One region of the Leeia sp. genome, then DNA from elsewhere that is predicted to be linked to it. Evidence: predicted binding sites of a transcription regulator. Region 1 holds the regulator's gene; the other holds the start of a gene.
The links. Region 1 encodes sigma-54, which starts transcription at its own class of promoters, with help from an activator protein. Its sites were predicted from a motif close to CTGGCACGCTTCATGCTT; they were not measured.

Region 2: glnA (glutamate--ammonia ligase) is a predicted target of sigma-54. The motif match lies at 4,497-4,514, and genes of this name have one in related genera.

Annotation. Positions count from the first base shown of each region.
Region 1 is NZ_JAYREC010000007.1:105,549-113,225, reverse strand. It holds gene rapZ (RNase adapter RapZ) at 1-437, opposite strand, end outside; gene hprK (HPr(Ser) kinase/phosphatase) at 440-1,384, opposite strand; gene ACE3O2_RS16615 (PTS sugar transporter subunit IIA) at 1,388-1,840, opposite strand; gene hpf (ribosome hibernation-promoting factor, HPF/YfiA family) at 1,982-2,317, opposite strand; gene ACE3O2_RS16605 (RNA polymerase factor sigma-54) at 2,370-3,770, opposite strand; gene lptB (LPS export ABC transporter ATP-binding protein) at 3,780-4,502, opposite strand; gene lptA (lipopolysaccharide transport periplasmic protein LptA) at 4,543-5,109, opposite strand; gene lptC (LPS export ABC transporter periplasmic protein LptC) at 5,093-5,671, opposite strand; gene ACE3O2_RS16585 (KdsC family phosphatase) at 5,674-6,210, opposite strand; gene ACE3O2_RS16580 (SIS domain-containing protein) at 6,222-7,229, opposite strand; gene ACE3O2_RS16575 (monovalent cation:proton antiporter-2 (CPA2) family protein) at 7,359-7,677, shown strand, end outside.
Region 2 is NZ_JAYREC010000003.1:429,634-437,310, reverse strand. It holds gene ACE3O2_RS10925 (amino acid adenylation domain-containing protein) at 1-941, shown strand, start outside; gene ACE3O2_RS10920 (sterol desaturase family protein) at 971-1,867, shown strand; gene ACE3O2_RS10915 (YnfA family protein) at 1,901-2,236, shown strand; gene mtgA (monofunctional biosynthetic peptidoglycan transglycosylase) at 2,283-3,032, opposite strand; gene aroE (shikimate dehydrogenase) at 3,032-3,868, opposite strand; gene ACE3O2_RS10900 (rhodanese-like domain-containing protein) at 3,871-4,323, opposite strand; gene glnA (glutamate--ammonia ligase) at 4,593-6,002, shown strand; gene ACE3O2_RS10890 (hypothetical protein) at 6,069-6,575, opposite strand; gene ompR (two-component system response regulator OmpR) at 6,764-7,495, shown strand; gene ACE3O2_RS10880 (hypothetical protein) at 7,582-7,677, opposite strand, start outside.

The DNA of each region.
Region 1 (7,677 bases):
TCACTGGTGTCAATGTGGTGGGCAAAATCCACCACATCAGACAGCTCTTCGCGCTCCAGTTCAATGCACTCGGCCACGGTACGCTGCCCTTCCGACAGCGGGTGCCGCCGCCGGGTTTCCGAAAAGCGTTTGACCAACGTCTCCGTGCGCGCCTCGAGAAACAGCAGGCGCACATCCAGCCCACCGATACGCAAAGCCTGCAAGTATTGCGGCAGGGATGAGACGCTGTGGCCACTGCGGACATCAATGCTGATCGCGGCGCGCTGGTAGCCTTGCGCCGCCAGAAACTCGGCCACTTGCGGCAGGAAATGCGCCGGCAGGTTGTCGATGCAGTAGTAACCGGAGTCCTCCAGCACCGCCAGCGCCACACTCTTGCCGGACCCTGACAGTCCAGACAGCAGTACCAGCTGGAAGTCCTTGTTCTGCAGCTCGACCACGCTTACTCCCCTCCCGCTTCCAGCAGGCGCTGCTGCCGTTCGATGAATTCACGGGTGCTGTCAATGCCCCGCAATTGCAGGATATAGGCACGCACGGCGGTTTCCACCAGTACCGCCAGGTTACGCCCGGCCGCCACCGGCAGCACCACCTTGCGCACCGGCACATCCAGCACATCCTGCGTCTGTGCGTCCATTTCCAGCCGGTCCAGCGCGGCCAGGTTTTCACCGCTGGCTTTTTGCAGATGGATGATCAGCTTGAGGGTCTTGCGCGGGCGGATGGCGGTTTCACCAAACACGGTACGGATATTGAGGATGCCGAGACCGCGTACCTCCAGAAAATCCTTGAGCAGCTGCGGGCAGCGCCCTTCCAGCAGCTCCGGCGCCACCCGGTAGACCTCGACAATGTCATCCGCCACCAGACCATGGCCGCGACTGATCAGATCCAGCGCCAGCTCGCTCTTGCCCATGGCCGATTCACCGGTGATCAGCACACCCACTTCAAGCACATCCAGGAATACGCCGTGCAGGGTCGTCGACACCGCCAGGGCTTTGGCCAGATAGGCCCGCAAGACATCCATCAGGTAGGGGCTGTGCTCCGGGGAGGACAGCAACGGGATCTGATGCTTTTCGCAGAATTCGATCAGGATGGGCGGTACCTGTTCGCCATTGGCGACGATCATGGCCGCCATCGGGTTGGCAAACAAGCGGGTAATGGAAGCATGCAGCGAGGGAAAGTTCAAGCTGCGCAGATAGTTCATCTCCGCCAGACCCAGCACCTGGATGCGGTTGGGGTGAATGAAGTTCAGGTGGCCTACCAGGGCCAGCGAAGCACGGTCTACGTCGTCATTCGACAGGCTGCTATCGGTGGCGGAGCGCCCCGCAACCCAGCTGAGATCGAGCTTCTCACGATTGTCGTCATACAGTTGGGCAACGCTGATACGAGGCATGGATCATTCCTGTCCACTGAGCATGCGGTAAACCTGGTCCGGGTCCGCCGACTGCAGCAATTGCTCGCGCAGCGCACGGCTACAGAACAGCTCAGCCAGCTCGCCCAGGATCTGCAAATGCAGCTCGCTGGCATGATCCGGCACCAGCAGCACAAACAGCAGTTGCACCGGCTTGCCATCCGGAGCATCGAACGGGATGGCCGCCTTCAGACGCACGAAAATGCCGACCGCCTCTTTCAGACCCTTGATCCGTCCATGCGGAATGGCCACACCTTGTCCAAGACCGGTTGACCCCAGTTTTTCCCGGTCAAACAGGCTGTCTGTCACCTTGCTGCGGGCAATCTGGTAGTCATTCTCGGCCAGCAGGCCAACCTGCTCAAACACCCGCTTCTTGCTGCTGACATCCAGATCCAGCACAACATGGCCGGGACGCAATATCTTGTGTAAAAAACTCATGAATTAGGCTCGCCAGTGGGCGGCACGCTCCACCTCGGGAGGGCATCCCCCTCGGGTACGGTGCAAAACAAAACGGCGAGGCAGGGAACCCCTGCCTCGCCGTGGCATTGTACTCCTGTTTGCACCGCTTCGGCGCGACGCTTATTCAGCCGCCTCACCATGGAGATGCTTCAACGAACCGCCATCATGGCGACGATCAGCCCGCTTTTCCTTGTGTTTCAGGACCTGACGGTCCAGCTTGTCGATCAGGGCGTCAATGGCTGCGTACAGATCACTGTCGCTTGATTCGGCAAAGATGTCGTTACCGCGCACATGGAGCGTGGCCTCCACTTTCTGGACCAGTTTGTCCACCGACATGATCACATTCACGTCCAGCACATGATCAAAGTGGCGCGTCACCCGCGTCAGCTTGGAGGTCATGTATTCCCGGATGGCCGGGGTGATCTCAAGATGGTGTCCGCTCATGGTCAGATTCATGGTTTACCTCCTGGGGAAAACTCGGGTCAGACACCGCTCAACCGGCTCTGCCCTATAGCGCCTTGCGCAGATTGACGGGTGCAATGTGCATCGCTTCACGGTATTTCGCCACCGTGCGGCGAGCAACCACTACCCCCTGATTTGCCAACATGTCCGACAACTGACTATCACTCAAGGGTCTGGCTGGGTCCTCCGCTTGTATCAATTGCTTGATCAGCGCCCGTATGGCTGTGGCCGAACAGGCACCACCGGTATCTGTCTCTAATCGACTGCCAAAGAAGTACTTGAGTTCAAAAATTCCGCGGGGGGACAGCAAATATTTCTGGTTGGTGACACGGGAGACAGTCGATTCGTGCAAGTCCAGCTCGTCTGCAATCTCGCGCAGCACCAAGGGGACCATGCCCACGTCACCATGCTCGAAGAAACGCCACTGCCGCTCAACGATGGCTCGCGATACCCGAAGAATGGTGGCAAAACGCTGCTGCACGTTTTTCACCATCCAGCGCGCCTCCTGCAGTTGCTCCTGCAAGCCCTTGCCGTCGGCACCGCGATGTTGGGTCAGGATACTGGCGTACAACTGGTTCACTTTCAGCTTGGGGACGGCATCGGCATTCAAATGCGCCACCCATTTACCTTTTTGCTTGACCACCACCACATCCGGCACCACATAGCGTGGTTTCTCCGTCGAAAAGGGGCGCCCCGGCTTCGGATCCAGGCTGCCGATCAGCTGTTGCACCTGCCGCAGCATGTCGTCATCGCACTGTAGCCGTCTCTTCAGTTTGGTATAGTCTCGCGCACCTAGCAAGTCCAGATGATCAAGTACCAAGGTCAGGGCCATCTGCCGTACGTCGGAATCCGGCAGACGCAGCAGTTGCAGTTGCAGACATTCAGGCAATGCGCGGGCGGCGACTCCTGCGGGCTCACAATGCTGCACATAGCGCAGCGCGATGCGCCATTCCTCTTCGTCGACCTCCCATTCGTCCGGACCCAGGTCGATCAGCTCCTCCAGCCCGCCCAGCAGGTAGCCGTCCTCATCCAGCGCCTCCACGATCAGGCTGGCCAATACTGCATCGCGCTGGGGCAGCTTCATCTCCCCCAGCTGGGCCAGCAGATGCTCGCGCAGGGAGATGGACTCCGGCGTTTGCTGCATCCAGTCCCGCTCTTCATCCTCATCGTCCGGGCTGCCATTGCCCGCAGCGGCCCAGCTCAGCTCGCCCAGTGCCTCGCCTGCGGCTTGCCAGGCGTCATTCAGCTCGACCGAATCGCCTTCCGCCACAGGCTCCGCAACATCATCCGGCCCATCAGCCCGTTCCAGCATCGGGTTGAGTTCGATGAACTGATCGAGCTCCTGCTGCATGTCCAGCGTGGAGAGCTGCAGCAAGCGGATGGCCTGTTGCAGCTGCGGTGTCAGGGTCAGCTGTTGTGACAGCTTGAGTTGCAGGGTCGGTTTCATTGCTGCCCGCTACAGGGTGAAGCTTTCACCCAGATACACCTTGCGGACCGCCTCATTGGCAACCAGCTGCTCCGGGTGACCATCGGCCAGCACCTTGCCTTCGGCGATGATATAGGCCCGGTCGCAGATATCCAGCGTTTCACGCACCTTGTGGTCGGTGATCAGCACGCCAATGCCGCGATCCTTGAGAAAACCGATCATCCGCTGCACATCGGCCACGGCGATCGGGTCCACACCGTTGAACGGCTCATCCAGCAAGATGAACTTGGGGTTGCTGGCCAGTGCCCGCACGATCTCCACCCGTCGGCGCTCCCCCCCTGACAGGCTCTGTGGCATCTGGTCACGCAAGTGGGTCACGTGCAGCTCGCCAAGCAGGGTTTCCAGCCGTGCCATACGCTTCTTTTCGTTGGGCTCGTGCAGCTCCAGAATGGACAGCACGTTTTCCGCCACCGTCATGCGGCGGAAAATGGAAGCCTCCTGCGGCAAATAGCCCAGCCCGGCACGCGCCCGGCGGTGAATCGGCCAGTGGCGCATGTCCTTGTCGTCCAGATACACCGCCCCGCCATTGGCGGGCACCAGACCGATGATCATGTAGAAGCTGGTGGTTTTGCCTGCCCCATTGGGGCCCAGCAGACCGACCACCTCGCCACTCTCTACCGAGAGGCTGACATCATGCACCACGGTGCGTCCGCGGTAGCGTTTCTGCAATTGTTCTGCGCGCAGCTTGCTCATGAAATCATCATACCAGTATGCGGGCCCCTGCGCCCGGCTGTCATTGGGGTGCCGGAGCGGGCGTCGGGGTCGCAGCTGGCGCAGCGGGGCGCGGCTTCGGCGTAATGGTCACCGTGACCCGGCCGCCCCCTTCAGGGCTGGTGGTGGTACTGGCGCCGCCTTTGACGGAATATTGCTGCGTGACCGAGTCATAAAAGATGCTGGACCCTTTCACCTCATCCAGCCCCCGCTTCACCCGGGCGTTGCCCAGCAGTTGCAGCTGGTTCTTGGCGCTGTCGTACTCCATCCGGTCGCCATACCCTTCCACATACTCATCCACATTGTCCTGCTTCTGGCGGAACTGCACCGGCCGGCCCACGCCAACGGCTTTCATGTCGCCCACATCATTGGTGGTCACATCAATCCGCTCGGCCTGCACCCGCAGGGTGCCCTGCACGATCAGGACATTGCCAATAAACTGCCGGGTACCCTTGTTCATGTCCAGCGTCACGGTATCTGCCTGGATATTGATGGGTTTGTCCCGGTCAGCCGTCTCGGCGTGCGCCCATAGCGACAGCAACATCAGGCCACAGGCGGACGCCAGCCACCCCTTACTTCGCTTGTACATAATTTGCCCTCACATGATGTTTCAAGGTGATCTTGCGCGCCTGCTGATCCATCACCATCCCTACGGCATCCACCCTGCTGCTGCCCTGCACCAGCTGCAGCGGTGCTTCCGTCTGTGCCAGCTTGCGGTCTGTCCATACCGTCAGGTTGCGTGTGGTCAGGGTAATGGGAAGCTGCTTTTGCCAGGCGGCCTGGGTAATGATCACACCTTCATTGAAGATGACCCGCTTCTGGCTCCGGTCCAGCGTCGCCCGGCTGGCCACAATCACCAGCTGTGGCTGATTCGGCAGCATCTGCACCAGGCGCGCATCGCGCAGCTCGCTGCTGTCGGTATCCGGATAGTGCTCCAGATGCGCTGCGGTAAGGCGGTATTCCAGATTGCCGGCGGGTCCGTAGCGCTGGGCTTCAAACTGCTCAATGATGTAATCTGGGTCATGCCGGCTGCTGCCATCTCGTGCCGCGGCAGGCGCGTTGACCACGCGTTCGAGCCAGGCAGCCAGTCCGGACAGCAAGGCCAGCACCAGCACCAGAAACCAGGGCGCACCCTTGAGGAACTGTGGCATGCTCAGTCCAGATACCGCGCCAGTTGCGCATCCAGCGTACCTTGCGCGGCCATGATCAGCTCACACAGTTCCCGCGCCGCGCCCTCGCCACCCGCCCGCTGGGTCACCCAGTGGGCATGCTGCTGCACCACCGCCGGTGCTGCCGGCACAGACACCGCCAGCCCACTGCTACGCATGGGCGGCAAATCCACTACATCGTCACCCATGAAACCGGCCTGTGCCGGGCTCAGCTGCAACTCAGCCAACAGCGCCAGAAAACAGCTGCGCTTGTCTTCCACGCCCTGAAACACGTGCGGTATGCCGAGATTCGTCGCCCGCAGTTCCACCGTACGCGAGCGACGTCCGGTGATGATGGCCACCGCCACACCGCTGGCCTGCAGCATCTTCAGCCCGTGCCCGTCCAGCGTATTGAAGGCTTTCATTTCTTCGCCAGCGTCGTTCAGATAGAGCTTGCCATCGGTCAACACGCCATCAACATCAAATGCCATCAGCCGTATGGCCTGGGCTCTGCTACGCAGTTCTGGGGAAAGATCAGTCATTGTGTTCCGGCTCACAGCAAGCCTGCATTCAGCAGGTCGTGCAGGTGTATGGCGCCGACCAGCTGTTGTTGTTCATCCAGCACCAGCAAGCTGGTGATTTTGGGTGCCTGTTCCATCAAGGCTATCGCCTCGACGGCCAGGGTATCCGCCTGTACACAGCGTGGCTTCGGGGTCATGACTTGCCCCACGGTCACGCTGCGCAAATCCGCAAAGCGGGAGACCGCCCGCCGCAGGTCGCCATCGGTAAAGATGCCTACCAGGGCTCCCGTGTCATCCAGCACTGCGGCAAACCCCAGACGCTTGCGGGTAACCACTTCCAGCGCCTGCGGCAACACATCGCTGATGCGCACCACCGGCAAGTGCTCACCGGCATGCATCAGGTCAGCCACCTGAATCAGCAGGCGTCGTCCCAAGCGTCCACCGGGGTGTGACAGGGCAAAGTCATCCGCACCAAACCCGCGCCATTCCAGCAGCGCCACCGCCAGTGCATCACCCAGAGCCAGTGCAGCCGTGGTGCTGGTGGTGGGCGCCAACCCCAATGGGCAGGCCTCTTCCCGTACCCCGGCATCCAGCACCACCTCGGCGGCCTTGGCCAGACTGGAGCCGGGATTACCGGTGAGCACCACCAGCGGAATCTTCTGCCGTCTCAGATAGGGCAACAGGGCCAGCAGTTCATCACTCTCGCCGGAGTAGGACAGCGCCAGCAGCACGTCATCCTGGGTCAGCATCCCCAAGTCGCCATGGCAGGCCTCTGCCGGGTGCAGGAAAAATGCGGGCGTACCGGTACTCGCCAAGGTCGCCGCAATCTTGCCCGCGATATGGCCGGACTTGCCCATGCCACTGACCACCACTCGACCACGACAATCCCGCAGCACCTGCAAAGCTCGCAGCGCCTGACCATCCAGCCGATCGGCCAGTGCGGTCAGCGCCTCGGCCTCGACCCGCAATACGCGCCGCGTCGTCGCCAGCAAGGAATCGTCATCCGCCGGCATGGCGGACAGGGAGGAATAATCACTCATGGGTACACAGTATAGCAGCATGCGCGCGCCCTCCCAATGTACACACGGCATCTGGCCGGATTATTGCTTGGCTGTCGCATGAGCTGTGTTAAGCTGAAATGGTCTGCAACCTGACCCTTGGCCTAATCCATGAGTGGTGCCCTGCAACCCGTCCTGCTGCTCTTGGCCATTGCGGTGCTGGTGGTGGTGGCCTGCCGTTTGCTGAAGCAGCCGCCGATTCTGGGTTACCTGCTGGTTGGGGTATTGATCGGCCCGCATCTGCTGCACTGGATGCCGGAAAGCGAAGGCACCGAGATCCTCGGGGAGGTGGGTGTCCTGTTCCTGATGTTCTCCATCGGACTGGAATTCAGCTTGTCGCGTCTGAAGAGCATGCGCAGCAGTGTGCTCGGACTGGGTGGCGCACAGGTCCTGCTCAGCCTCGCGATCACCCCACTGCTGGCCATGCTGC
Region 2 (7,677 bases), on a different contig from region 1:
ACAATTTCTTTGATATTGGCGGCACTTCGGTGTCCGCCATCAAGCTGTCGCATGCCATCGAGGCCCGGTTCGGCAAGAGCCTGCCGCTGCGAGATATCCTGTTGCACCCGACCATTGAGGCGCAAGGCGGGCGGCTGCGGGCGGCAGAGACCGCCGTTGCCGCCAGCAGCCTGATTACGTTCCGGACTGGCGCTGCAGGACCCAAGCTGGTTTGCATTCATCCGGCAGGCGGCACGGCGTTCTGTTATCTGTCTCTGGCCAAGGCCTTGCCGGAATCGTACGGCGTCTATGGCATACAGTCCCCTGGCGTAGAAGTGGGAGGGGCTTTCTTGCCCACCGTTGAAGCCATGGCGGACACCTATCTGGAGATGCTGGGGGGGCTGACGGATCAGCCTTTGATCCTGACGGGCCTGTCCTATGGCGGCCTGATTGCCTATCAGATGGCGTGCCAGCTGGCCCAAACCGGTAAGCGCGATGTGACGGTGTTGCTGCTGGATACCCAGGGGCTGGCGCAGGCGGAGGACCGCGCTGCCGTAGAAACCGTGAGTCTGGAAGTCTTCCGCAGCAAGCTGGTCAAATTCAATGGCATGTATCCTGGGATTGATGATCAGCAGATCGAACAGTACTTCCGCATCTATAACCATCATTTGCTGACCATGCGCGACTATGTTGCGCCTGCCTGCCCTGTGCGGGTGGTCTTGGTGCAGGCGATGGGGGGCAAGTCTCGTCCTGAGCTGCATGAGGCGCGCCAGTACTGGCTTGAGCGGGTCGCTGCTCAGGACGGGCGTGTGAAGCTGGTGCATGGCGACCATTGGGACATGCTGGAAAGCGCCGAAGTGCGACGTGTCACCGTTGTGCTGCTGCAAGAGTGGTCACGGCTCGCCCAAGGCGGCGTGAGCCAGCCACAACAGTTGCAACAGCATACCAGTGAAGTGAATTGAGCCCCGCAGGGGGTAACGAAGGAGCGGGCATGCAACAGGTCTGGGACTGGATCAAGGATGTACTGCTGGGTACGGGTGGGGCCGTGAAGTGGACGGCGCTGGTTGTCGCCCTGTTCATGTTGCTGGAAGGGGCACCATTGCGTGGCCTCCTGCACCGTGGCTATAACCTGCTGGTTTTTGCGCTGAACATGATCGGCCTCGCTGTGGTGGGATTGGCTCTGGACCGGGTGGAAGCCGCCATGCCCGAACATGGCCTGATCGGACGGCTGTTGCCGGGCTGGACGCCAGGTCATCCCGGCAGCTGGCAGAATGTGCTGTGGGCCACCTTGCTGTATACCGCGGTGTACGACTTTTTCCACTACTGGGCGCACCGGGCGCAGCATGAGTTTGCCCCGCTCTGGGTGTTGCACCGGGTACATCACAATGATAACAATATGGATGCCTCTACCTCGGTCCGGCATAGTCTGGGCGCGGGGGTGGTGGGTATGGTACTGGCCCACTTCCCCACCTACCTGATCTTGGGCGGCGGCATGCTGCCTTACTTTGGGGCCATTATCCTGTTCTGGGTCTGGTTTTTCTTTACTCATGCGCAACTGCGCTGGTCGATGGGCTGGCTGACCGCCGTATTGGTGGGGCCACAGATGCATCGCATCCATCATGGCCGCTCGGTGGCGTACCACAACCGGAACTATGCCCAGTTCTTCCCCTTCTATGACTGGCTGTTCGGTACCTTGCGCATGCCTGAGCAGGATGAATGGCCGGAGACGGGGGTGGATGGCGATGATCAGCCGCGCTGGGCCTGGCAGCAGGTCTTCTTGCCGTGGCTGCATCCGGTTACCCCTGCCGCATTGCCCGAGCCTGTTGCCCCGGCGGTAGAGGTGGCTGACGACTCAGATCCGGCAGCACCCACCATGGCAGGCCGGTAGGTTGCGGCGGCCATTCCGGACGGGTTGTGCGGCATGGTTTTGCTGAAAGCCGCAGCCCTGTTTGCCGTAACGGCCCTGGCAGAGGTGGTAGGCTGCTATTTGCCGTGGCTGGTGTTACGGCAGGGGCGGAGCATCTGGTTACTGTTACCGGCGGCGCTCTCGCTGTCGCTGTTCGCCTGGCTACTGACCTGGCACCCGACGGCAGCGGGGCGGACCTATGCGCCGTATGGCGGCATGTACATCATGGTGGCGTTGCTGTGGTTACGCTGGGTGGAGCAAGTACCATTAACGCGGTGGGACTGGCTGGGGGCAGGCATTGCCCTGCTGGGCATGGCGGTGATTGTGCTGCAACCGGCGACGGCTCGCTGAGCCCGTGCACTGCGGTGGCGTCGCATCGACGCACACCGCAGGCCGCTTAATCGGGGAGCTCGGATGATCCCATGCGCCGCAGGATGATGCCGGTCTTGCGCAGCAGCTTGCGGTCGCGCCGGTTTTTGTCAAAGTAACGCGGGTTGGGAACCATGGCCGCCAGTTTGGCGGCCTGGCCTGCACTCAGGCTGCTGGCGCTGCGGCCATAGTAGTGCCTGGCGGCGGCCTCCGCTCCAAACACCCCTTCCCCCCACTCGATGCTGTTCAGGTAGATCTCGAAGATCCGTTCCTTGCTCATCATCTGTTCCAACATCACGGTGATCAAGGCTTCTTCCGCCTTGCGCCAAGGGGTGCGCTTGGAGGACAGGAACAGGTTCTTCGCCAGCTGCTGGCTGATGGTGGAGCCGCCCGCCACGATCTTGCCTTGCTTGAGGTTTTTCTGGAAGGCCAGCTTGATGCCTTCAATGTCGAAGCCATTATGGTCGGCAAACTTGGCGTCTTCCGAGGCAATCAGCGCGGCTTTCAGGTTGCGGGAGATTTTCTCGTAAGGAACCCATTCATGCTGCAGCTCGGCGTTGGGGTTGTCTTCACGGATCTCGGCTAGCTGCTCGCGCATGAAGGCAGTATTGTCCGGATTGTGGTCTACCCACCACCAGATGTGCAGAAAAATCCACAGGTTGTACACGATGGCCAGCAGAAAGCCCCACCACAGGATACGCTTCGTCCAGAACCAGAAGCCACGTTTGCGGGGCGGGGTGGCGGGGGGCAAGGGCGCGGTATTGAGCGTCTGTTCCATCAGTTCATCCACAGAGGGGTGGGTCGCAGCAGGCTGCGGACCGGTGCCGTATCAGGCCGTACGCCCCGCCACAGCAGAAAGGCTTCAGCCGCCTGTTCCAGCAGCATGCCGAGGCCATCGGCAATACGGCTGGCCCCCAGACTGCGCGCTTGTTGCAGAAAGGCGGTCGGGGTGTCAGCGTACATCATGTCATAGGCCAGTGCATCCGGGGCAAACAGCCCGGCTGGCAAGGGCAGGGTTTCTGCGCCCAGACTGCTGGACGAGGCATTGATGACCACATCAAAACGCTGACCATCGAGATCTGGATAGCCACATCCCTCAACGGCGGGCTGATTCAGCAATCGGGCCAGCTGCACCGCTTTGTCGGCAGTACGGTTGGCAATCCACAGTGCAGAGGGCTGGGCCTGCCATAGCGGGAGCAGGGCGCCCCGAGCAGCACCACCTGCGCCGAGCAGCAACACGCGTTTGCCACTGAGCGGACAGGCCAGGTTGTGTTGCAGGTCATGCACCAGGCCGACACCATCGGTGTTGTCCCCCAGCACCTGCACGCCGTCGAAACGCAAGGTGTTGACGGCGCCTGCTAGCTCAGCACGGGCTGTCAGCGTGCCGTGCTGGCGGGCGTAGTCAAATGCTTCCAGCTTGAACGGTACGGTGACATTCAGACCACGCCCGTCTTGCTGGCGGAAGGTGTCAACCGTCACCACAAAGCCATCCAGCGGGGCAAGCAGGGCCTCGTAGTGGAGTGCCTGCTGTTCGGCCGCTGCAAAGGCAGCGTGAATGCGCGGCGATTTGCTGTGGGCAATCGGATTGCCGATTACCGCGTAGCGGTCCATCATGCTTACCCCTGCATCCATGGTAGTTTGCGGGCCTTCCAGCCGGAGACGTTCCCCCGGTGACCGTTGCCGTCCTTGTCGCCCTCGAAGCCTTCCAGCACGTTGTAGCTGGCGCTGTAGCCAGCCTGCTGGGCTTGCGCGGCGGCATCATGTGAGCGGGCGCCGGTGCGGCACAGAAACAGCACCACTGATTCGGGATCGACCTGAGCCTTCAGCTGGGCCAGAAAGTTGGGGTTGGGCTGCATGCCCGGCCAGGTTTTGAATTCGATTTCGATGGCACCCGGCACGCGGCCGACCAACGCCCATTCGGCGGCAGAGCGGACATCGACCAGTTTGATGTGGGGATTGTGTTGCAGCAGGGCATGGGCTTCGTCCGGCTGCAGGGCGCCTGCATAAGGCAGGCCCAGCTGTGCGCCGCGCGATTTGGCGCGCAACAGGATGTCGTTGGCTTCGCTCATCGGTCAGTCATCCTTGAGTCATCAAACAGGCGCACATTATCGCATGAGTGCCAGATGGCAGCAGCCGACTTGCATGGCGCACCATGGTTGTGCATTTTCAAGAGGGTTGCACTATCATGGTGCGGTTCGTGGAGGTTGTGCTGGCTGGAACGCACCCGGATGGTGAAAAAAGGCTGGCATGCTTCATGCTACATAGTCTGCCGTTACCCGGCGCCCTGAAAAAAGGCGCATGAGGCATTCAACCAAAAGACATCCATCAGGAGACTGCAATGGCCATCGCCGATGTACTGAAGCTGATCAAGGAAAACGACGTCAAATTCGTCGACCTGCGTTTTACCGATACCAAGGGTAAAGAACAGCACGTGACCGTGCCGTCCCACGTGGTGGACGACGAGTGGTTCGAGCGCGGACACGCGTTTGATGGTTCTTCGATTGGTGGCTGGAAGGGCATTCAGGCTTCCGACATGCTGCTGCTGCCGGACCCGAATACCGCCAAGCTGGACCCGTTCTTCGACGAACCGACCGTGTTCCTGACCTGCGACGTGATCGAACCGGCCGACGGCAAGGGTTATGACCGTGACCCGCGCTCCATCGCCAAGCGTGCTGAAGCCTACCTGAAGGCCTCCGGCATTGGTGATACCGCCTACTTTGGCCCGGAACCTGAATTCTTCATTTTCGACAGCGTGCGCTGGAACGTGGACATGTCCGGCTGCTTTGTCGAGATCGAATCGGAAGAGGCCTCCTGGTCTTCTGCCAAGAAGTACGAGGGTGGCAATATGGGCCACCGTCCGGGCGTGAAGGGCGGCTACTTCCCGGTACCGCCGGTGGATGCCCTGCACGACATCCGTGCGCAAATGGTGCTGATTCTGGAAGAGCTGGGCATTCCGGTGGAAGTGTTCCACCATGAAGTGGCCAACGCCGGTCAGTGCGAAATCGGCACCAAGTTCTCCACCCTGGTGGAACGTGCCGACTGGACTCAGGTACTGAAGTACGTGGTGCACAACGTGGCGCACCAGTACGGCAAGACGGCCACCTTCATGCCGAAGCCGATCGTGGGTGACAATGGTTCGGGCATGCACGTGCACCAGTCCATCTGGAAGGATGGCAAGAACCTGTTTGCCGGTAATGGCTACGCCGGTCTGTCCGAGATGGCCCTGTACTACATCGGCGGTATCATCAAGCACGCTAAGGCCCTGAATGCCATCACCAACCCGGGTACCAACTCCTACAAGCGCCTGGTGCCGCATTACGAAGCACCGGTGAAGCTGGCTTACTCGGCCAAGAACCGTTCGGCCTCCATCCGTATTCCGCACGTGGCTTCCGACAAGGCGCGCCGTATCGAGACCCGCTTCCCGGATCCGCTGGCCAACCCGTACCTGTGCTTTGCCGCACTGATGATGGCGGGTCTGGACGGTATCCAGAACAAGATTCACCCGGGCGATCCGGCAGACAAGAACCTGTACGACCTGCCGCCGGAAGAAGACAAGCTGATCCCGACCGTGTGCGCCAGCCTGGAAGAAGCACTGGCCGCGCTGGATGCTGACCGCGAGTTCCTGACCCGTGGCGGTGTGTTCAGCAACGACTTCATCGACGCTTACATTGAGCTGAAGATGGAAGAAGTGAACAAGACCCGGATGACCACCCACCCGGTGGAATTCCAGATGTACTACAGCCTGTAAGTACGCGGTTACAGGATGACAAAACGCCCCGGTTTGCGCCGGGGCGTTTTGTTTGCTGCCGACGGCTCAGCCTTTGCCTTTGCCGCCGTGCCCTCCCCCATCACGACCCCCGCGGTCGGAGCCACCGCCATCGCGCCCGCGCCGGCCACCGCCCTCGCGGCCTCGTTGTCCTTCTGCATCCGCTTCTGTCTTTTGTGCTTCCTTTGCTTTGCGGGCTTCGCGCAGGGCCTTGCGGGCCGGCAGGTTATCCAGCGCCGGGGTTTCCGGTTGCGGCTGCAGGCTCTCTGGCTGGGGTTTGCCGGGTTTGCTCCCCGGTGACTTGCCGTCAAGCAGCTGGCCACGGGCTTTTTCAATGGTGGCCGCCTGCCGTGCCCAGCGTTCCCGTAGCCGCGCGGCGGCCTCAGGAGTGATGTCGCCGTTTTCCAGCGCTTGCTGCAGGCGCTTCTCGCGCAGTTGCCAGCGCTCAGCCAGCTTGGGCGGCAGATTGCTGCCCTGATCCGGCGTTTCTGCATGCGCCGTGCTGCCAAGAGAGGCAAGCAATAGCAGCATGGCAAGCAAGGGGTGGGCGCGCATGATCAGGCTCGGGTGCAAGGCGGAAAACGGGATGAAGGCAGTATGATGCAGGAGTGTATCTGCATTGTGTCGCGCTGTGGGAACCGTGTAAAAAGCTGTAACCTGACCGCTGTTTACCACAGGCTTTTTACGCTTGTGGTGCAACAGGGGCTTGGCAGAACGCAGCCGGCTCCCCTACAGTACAAGGCATGACAAGCCCATCCCGACGCCTGCTGCTGATTGATGACGATGCCCGCATTCGCGAGCTGTTGACCCGCTACCTCACCGAGCAGGGCTTTGACGTTGACGTCTATGCAGACGCCAGCCAGCTGGAAAAACGGCTGCAGCAGCGACGCCCGCATCTGTTGATCCTGGACTTGATGTTACCGGGTGAAGATGGTTTGTCGGTGTGCCGCAAGATTCGTGCGCGCAACGACAATTTGCCCATCATCATGTTGACCGCCCGTGGTGACGACGTGGACCGCATCATCGGACTGGAGATGGGGGCGGATGACTACCTGCCCAAACCGTTCAATCCGCGAGAATTGCTGGCACGCATCCAGGCGGTGCTGCGGCGTCAGGGGGAGGTGCCCGCGCTGGCGGCGGCGCTGGATCCGGAAGAGGTCTATGTCTTTGCCGATTACCGGCTGGATGCGGGGCAACGCAAGCTGTTTCGTGGCGAGGTTGAAGTCCCCTTGTCGCAGGCTGAGTTTAGCCTGCTCAAGGTGTTGGCCATGCATCCGCGTCACCCGCTGTCGCGTGAGCGCTTGCTGGAGTTGTCGCGTGGCCGGGAATTTGAAGCGTTTGATCGCAGTGTCGATGTGCAGATATCACGCTTGCGCAAACTGATTGAGGCCGACCCGTCGCAGCCGGGCTTTATCCAGACCGTGTGGGGCTTCGGCTATGTGTTTGTTCCAGATGGTGCGACTACCACACCTTGAAGGCGGCTGCCCTTCGATGTACAGACGGGCTTGAATGCCCCAGCCCCCGGCTGCTTGCACAGCCGGGGGCTGGGATAAGGCTGTGCTTAGCCGCCTTTGCCTTTGCCGCCTTTGTCCCCGCCTCGGCCACCGTGCTCACCATCCTTGTGCTCACCGCGGCCCTGATGTTCACCCTCCTGACC